DNA from 2 places in the Falsiroseomonas sp. HC035 genome. Region 2 is predicted to be linked to the other one. Evidence: predicted binding sites of a transcription regulator. Region 2 holds the regulator's gene; the other holds the start of a gene.
What was found. The regulator LexA, encoded in region 2, represses DNA repair genes until DNA is damaged. The targets are predictions, from matches to a motif close to TGTTCTANNTANGTTC.

Region 1: a site for LexA is predicted at 1,602-1,617, ahead of ACLF3G_RS05875 (putative DNA modification/repair radical SAM protein). Genes of this name have one in related genera too.

Annotation. Positions count from the first base shown of each region.
Region 1 is NZ_JBNXUN010000002.1:305,717-308,993, forward strand. It holds gene ACLF3G_RS05870 (UdgX family uracil-DNA binding protein) at 1-311, opposite strand, end outside; gene ACLF3G_RS05875 (putative DNA modification/repair radical SAM protein) at 311-1,573, opposite strand; gene ACLF3G_RS05880 (hypothetical protein) at 1,700-1,915, shown strand; gene ACLF3G_RS05885 (hypothetical protein) at 2,116-2,904, opposite strand; gene ACLF3G_RS05890 (hypothetical protein) at 2,977-3,243, opposite strand.
Region 2 is NZ_JBNXUN010000009.1:61,639-64,915, forward strand. It holds gene moaC (cyclic pyranopterin monophosphate synthase MoaC) at 1-152, shown strand, start outside; gene ACLF3G_RS18755 (molybdopterin molybdotransferase MoeA) at 152-1,357, shown strand; gene lexA (transcriptional repressor LexA) at 1,492-2,211, shown strand; gene ACLF3G_RS18765 (ComEC/Rec2 family competence protein) at 2,395-3,277, opposite strand, start outside.

The sequences.
Region 1 (3,277 bases), on a different contig from region 2:
GCCGGATCGGTGGCCAGCTGCATCAGGTGCCGCTCCCCCTGCACCAGGCGCCAGAGCAGGCCGTACAGTAGCGCGAAGCGCTCGCGGTCGCTGTGCCGGATGGCAATCGCGGCCTGTTCCACGAAGGCGCGCGGCACGCCAAGGGGTGCGGTGGAAACCGGCGCCGGTGCCTCCGCGAACAGCCCCGCGGCCTCGCCCGCCACCTGCCATTCCACCGCATCCGGTGGGATGCCCGCCGCCACCAAGCCGCGCGCCGCCTGGCGCCAGCCAGGGAAATCGGCGGGACCAGGCAGGGTCGCCAGGTGGATCATCAGAACAGGGAAAGCTGCGCCGGGCGGGCGCCGCCGGGCAGGGCCGTGGCGAAGCCGGTGGCGGGCAGCAGCAGGCGGCGCAGGCCGGTGCTGTCCAGCCCGCGCGGCGCATGGTCCGCCAGCACCACGAAGGGCAGGATTTTTGACAATTTCACCCGCAGCCGCGCCAGATCCGCAACGCGCAGCGTGGTGTGGCGGCGGGCCGCCAGCAGCCGATCCACCGTCTTCGCGCCGAGCGCCGGCACGCGCAGCAGCGCCTCCCGCGGGGCGCGGTTCAGATCCACCGGGAAGTCCTGGCGGGACCGCAGCGCCCAGGCGGTCTTCGGGTCCAGCTCCAGGTCCAGCATGCCGCCCTGGCCGCCGGCCATGATCTCCTCGCGGGAGAAGCCATAGAAGCGCAGCAGCCAATCCGCCTGGTATAGCCGGTGTTCCCGCACCAGCGGCGGCGCGACCGGCGGCAGCAGCCGGGACGCGTCCGGAATCGGACTGTAGGCTGAATAATAGACGCGCCGCATCCGGTAGCTGGCGTAAAGGTCCGTCGCCGTGCCGAGGATCGCGCCATCATCCGCCGCATCGGCGCCGACGATCATCTGCGTGCTCTGCCCCGCCGGGGCGAAGCGCTTTGGCCCGGCGCGGCGCGCGGTCTTCACCTCATCCTGCGAGCCCTCGATCCGCGTCCGCAGGCCGGCCATGGCGTGGCGGATCCGGCGAAAATCCTTCTCCGGCGCCAGGGATTCCAGCCCGGCGACGGTCGGCAATTCCATGTTGATGGACAGCCGGTCGGCATACAGACCGGCCTCCGCCAGCAGTTCCGGCGCCGCATCCGGGATGGTCTTCAGGTGAATGTAGCCGCGGAAGCCGTGGTTCAGCCGCAGGGTCCGGGCCACGCGCACCACCTGTTCCATGGTGTAGTCCGGCGATCGGATGATGCCGGAGGACAGGAACAGACCCTCGATGGTGTTGCGGCGGTAGAAGCCGAGCGTGAGTTGCACCACCTCCTCCACCGTGAACCGCGCCCGTGGCGTGTTGGAGGAAGCGCGGTTGATGCAGTAGGCGCAGTCGAAGACGCAGGCATTGGTCAGCAGCAGCTTGAGCAGCGAAATGCAGCGGCCATCCGGCGCATAGGCATGGCAGATGCCGCTGCCCTCGGTACTGCCAATGCCGCCCTTCAGACTGTTGCGCTTGCTGGTGCCGGAGGAGGCGCAGGAGGCATCGTACTTCGCCGCATCGGCCAGGATTTCGAGTTTCTGCAGCAGCTCCATGGGCGAGGGCATCCTGGGGCGGGTTCATCGTTCATATTATGTTCCTAGCGACGTACGCAAGGCCGCCCGGTGTCGGAAAACCTACAGTCTTGTCTATGGCGCCCGTTCTGCTCCAATATTGTGGAAATGTCCTCACACGCTGACCAGCAAGAACCTGATCCGGAAGCCGCGGGGCCGCTGCCCGTAGCGCGGTCGCTCGATTCGATCCTGCTGGAGCTGCGTCAGCTTGCCTTGATCGCGCTGGATTCCGACCAGCCCATGGCCGCGGTTCTGATCGCCGGCACCGCCGACCGTCTGGAGGCGACGATCCCACCACTGCCGCCGAGGCCCAGCTACCCTTAGCAGGCTGTGGAAACCCGCCGAAAAGCCCTCTCGCCCACGTCTCTTGGGGTTCGGCATATATGCCGAGCGTTAGGTGAGGAGGTCATGCAAGTAGCTGCGATCTCTCACTAATTTCGCGCCCCCCTCACCCGAACCCTCTCTCCACTGTGGGTGGAGAGAGCCTTTTCCGCAGCCTATTGGCGTCGCCTCCCGGCGCTTTCTCAGCTTCCGAGCGGAGCGATGCGGCAGGTCAGGCTGCCGCGGCCGGCATAATGCCCCACCAGCACCCCACCCGCCGCCGGCACCGGCAGCAGGCCGGTCTGGCTGCCGAGCGTCACCACCTCTCCGGCCTGCGGCGCATGGCCGATGGCGCGGCAGCGGTCGCGCCAACCCAGCACCAGCTCGTCCAGCGGCATGGACCGGTGCGGCCCGACGTGATGCGCCACGTCGATGCCATCGACGCTCAGCCGCATCTCCAGCGTTTCGACATCCGCCCAGTCCCAGGCACCGGTGGGCGGGCCGAAGCTGCAACTGCCGTTGGAGACGCAATCCGCCAGCTTCTCCAGCTCACTGGCGGGCGGCTCCGCGGCGAAGCGGGTTTCCACCCATTCATACAGGATCACGAGGTCGGCGATGGCAGGGATATCCTCCACCCGCAGCGCCGCCAGCGCCGTATCGTCCAGCGCCCGGGTCAGCCGAAAGGCCGCCTCCAGCTCCATCCCGGCGCCGAGCGGCAGGTGCAGCGTGGCGTCGCCGGCTTGTGCCAGCGCCGTCGCGGGCAGCGGCGCCGCGATCGGCCGGCCCTGGGCGCGGCCGACCTTCCAGCCGCCGATGGACCAGCCGAGGGCGGCATAGGTCGCCAGCTGCATCGCCTCGGCTTCCGCGATATCCTGTGGGCGCAGCGCCTCCGGCAGGCCGGGCAATGGCGCGCGGCGGCCACGGCGGACATCGGCAAGCAGCGCGGCGGCGCCGGCGATGCGGGAGGCAGGGGTTTCGGCGGTCTGGAACATCCGGACATCTCCTTCGGAACGCGAAGGGTAGGCCGGACGATGGCGCGGCGGAACCTCAGCCCGCCTTAAAGCTCAGGCGGGACTGCCGTTCCACACCGGGAAGCTGCCGCGCGCCACCTTCTGCCCGGCATCCCGGAAAATCGCGCGCCAAGCTACCTGTTCAAACACCACGCCCATGTGGACCATGTGGCCGCCCGCGGTCAGCTCGATCTCCGCCAGCGCCGTTCGCTGCGCCGGGGCCAGGCCTTGCAGCACATGCGCCTCCAGCGCATGCCGCGGCACGCCATGGATGGCGGCGTCGACGGGCAGCGGGCCGGGCGGCAGGAAATCGAAGGGCATCTCTGTCTCCGCGACGCTGAGAGGGAGACCCGTT
Region 2 (3,277 bases):
CCGGCGTGGAGATGGAGGCACTGACGGCGGTGACCGTGGCGGCGCTGACGATCTACGACATGTGCAAGGCCGCCGACCGCGGCATGCGGATCGAGGCGGTGCGGCTGGTGCATAAATCCGGCGGAAAATCCGGGACCTACGAGGCGTCCTGATGATCCCGCTGGAAGAAGCCCGCGGCCGGATACTGGAAGCGCTGCGCCCCACCGCGACCGAGACGGTCGCGTTGGCCGAGGCCTGGAATCGTACGCTCGCGCAGCCCGTCGTCGCCCGGCTGACCCAGCCACCGGCGGATGTCTCGGCCATGGATGGCTATGCCGTGCGCGCGGCCGACGCCGTGCTCGGCGCCCGGTTGGTCGTTGTGGGCGCCGCCCCGGCAGGCCATCCTTTCGCAGGGGATGTCGGCGCCGGGCAGGCCGTCCGCATATTCACCGGCGGCTTCGTCCCTCCCGGGGCTGATGGCATCCTGCTGCAGGAGGATGCCGAGGAAGCCGGCGGCGTGGTGACGGTGCGGGAGGCCGTGGCGCCGCAGCGCTGGATCAGGCGGCGTGGCCTGGACTTCACCACGGGCGACATCCTGCTGCCCGCCGGACGCCGGTTGACGGCCCGGGACATCGGCCTCGCCGCCGCTGCCAACCACCCCTGGCTGATGGTGCATCGCCGCCCGCGCATCGGCATTCTGGCCACGGGCGACGAGATCGCCCTGCCCGGCGAGCCGATCCCGCCCGGCGGCATCGTCAGCAGCAACGCCCATGCCCTGGCCGCCCTGGTGCGGGCCGGCGGCGGCGATCCGCTGGTGCTGCCCATCGTGGCGGATGATCGGGATGCGATCGCCGCCGCCGCCACGGCCTCCCGCGGCTGCGACCTGCTGGTGACGACGGGCGGCGCCAGCGTGGGCGAGCATGACCTGATCCAGGCAGCGCTCGGCCGGGACGGCTTTGCGCTGGATTTCTGGAAGATCGCCATGCGGCCGGGCAAGCCGCTGATCTGGGGCCGGCTCGGCGCCACGCCGGTGCTGGGCCTGCCCGGCAACCCAGTCTCCGCCCTGGTCTGTGGCGTGCAGTTCCTGCTGCCGGCACTCGCCGTGCTGTCCGGGCTGCCGCCCGCGGCGCCGCGCACCATCCTGGTCCGGGCCGGCGCCGACCTGCCGGCGAATGACCGCCGATTCGATCATTTACGCGCCACGCTCGGCACCGATTCGGACAGCCACATCACTGCCACCCCGTTTCCGCAGCAGGACAGCTCCATGTTAGCCAATCTGGCGCGGGCAGAAGCGCTGATCCTGAGGCCGCCCTTGGCGCCGGCCCTGCCCAAGGGGGCCGAGGTGCCGGCCATCCCATTGGGCCAGTTCGGCATCTAAGCCCCGCTACGGCGCGTTTTTTGGCAAGAGCCGCGAAAAAGATTTGACGGCCTCGCAGGAACCTACATAGAACATCCATGCCGGTTGCCCGTTTGTTCGGCACCCCGTGGTCCCCCGACCGGCTGGAGAACGCCATGCTGACGCGCAAGCAGCACGAGTTGCTGATGTTCATCGACAAGCACCTGCGCGCGACCGGCTTCTCGCCTTCCTTCGAGGAGATGAAGGACGCGCTGCGCCTCAAATCCAAATCCGGCATCCACCGCCTGATAACGGCCCTGGAGGAACGAGGCTTCCTGAAGCGCCGCGCGCACCGCGCCCGTGCGCTGGAGGTTGTGCGCCTGCCGGAAAACGTCGCGCCGCGCCGGGCCGATCCCGGGCCGGCACCTGCTCCGCCATCCTTCACGCCGAACGTGATCCGGGGCCATTTCGCGCCGGGCCTTGCCGGGGTGCAGAAGGCAGCGAACGAAGCGGGCTCTGTCGCCCTGCCGCTGTATGGTCGGATTGCTGCCGGCATGCCGATCGAGGCGCTGCGCGACACCTCGGCCAGCATCGACGTCCCGGCCGCGCTGCTGAGCGGCGGCGAGCATTATGCGCTGGAGGTGGCTGGCGATTCGATGATGGAGGCTGGCATCCTGGACGGCGACACGGTGATCATCCGCCGCGGCGATACGGCCGACAGCGGCGCGATCGTGGTGGCACTGGTCGATGACCAGGAGGTCACGCTGAAACGCCTTCGTCGCAAGGGCAATTCGGTGGCGCTGGAGCCTGCGAACCGCGCCTACGAGACGCGCATTTTCGGGCCGGACCGGGTTCGGGTTCAGGGCCGGTTGATCGGCCTGCTGCGCCGCTACTGAGCCCTCAGTAGGGGTCCCATTCGTGGCGGCGTGCCGCACGCCAGGCGTGCAGCCGCTGCCACGCTGCCGTGGCGACGACACCGCTCAGAATCCCGGCGACCAGCATCCATGCCATGTCCATGACTCGCGTCCTTTCCGCCCTTCCTGTCCGGGCATCCTGGATCTGGCCCGGCTAAGGCATGGTTAACGCGATCCCGTATCGACGGTTGCGCGCGGCAGGTCGGAGGCGCGACCTGGCATCGGGACCGGCGGCACCCAGGGGCGGTCGCCTCGCAGGCCGCGGTCCGTGCGGATGACGGCCGCCGTGCCGAGCCAGGCGGCCTGGGCGCCGTCGCGCCACATCGCGAACCGGTCAATGGTGACGCCGCTGCGGCAGCGCGGCTCCATCGCCTCGAGCGCCACGACCAGCGCAGCGTGGCCGCAGGCCTGTCCGGGGTCCAGGGGCGGCATACGCTCCCCGCGCCGCGCCGGTGGCCCCCGTAGCAGCACGGCGACGGCGCTGCCGGGCCTTGGCTGGAAGCGGCACGCTGTCGGCGTGCACGAAATGGCGCCGCCCGCGACTTCCCCCTGTCCCGGCAGTGCCAGCGCTTGGGTCGCGCCCATCGCGCGCAGCATGTTGTCGCGCGCGAAGTTGCGGGCCCCCGGGACGCGGTAGAGGTAAATCCCGTCCGCCGTGCGCAGCGCCACCAGCCGGGCGTCGCTGGACACCAGCAGGTCCGGCGGTGGCGAGACGAGACCCGCCGCCAGGCCCGCCAGGATCACCGGCACCCCGAACAGCCGCAGACCGCCGCGCCACAGGCACAGCCAGCAGAATCCGAAGGCCGCCAGCGCCAGCCCCCAGCCCGGCAGTGGGGGCATCGCCGGCGCAGCCCCCGGCATGTCTGCGACCAGACGCGCCACGAGCAGGATGCACTCAACCCCCCATCCCATGGCCCAGAGCGGCCAGTCCTGCAGTCCGATCGGCAGCGCCAGCACCGCCGCCAGCGCGGCCGGCATCACCAGCAGGGAAGTCAGCGGCACCGCCACCGCATTGGCCAGCACCCCGAACACCTGCAACCGCCCGAAG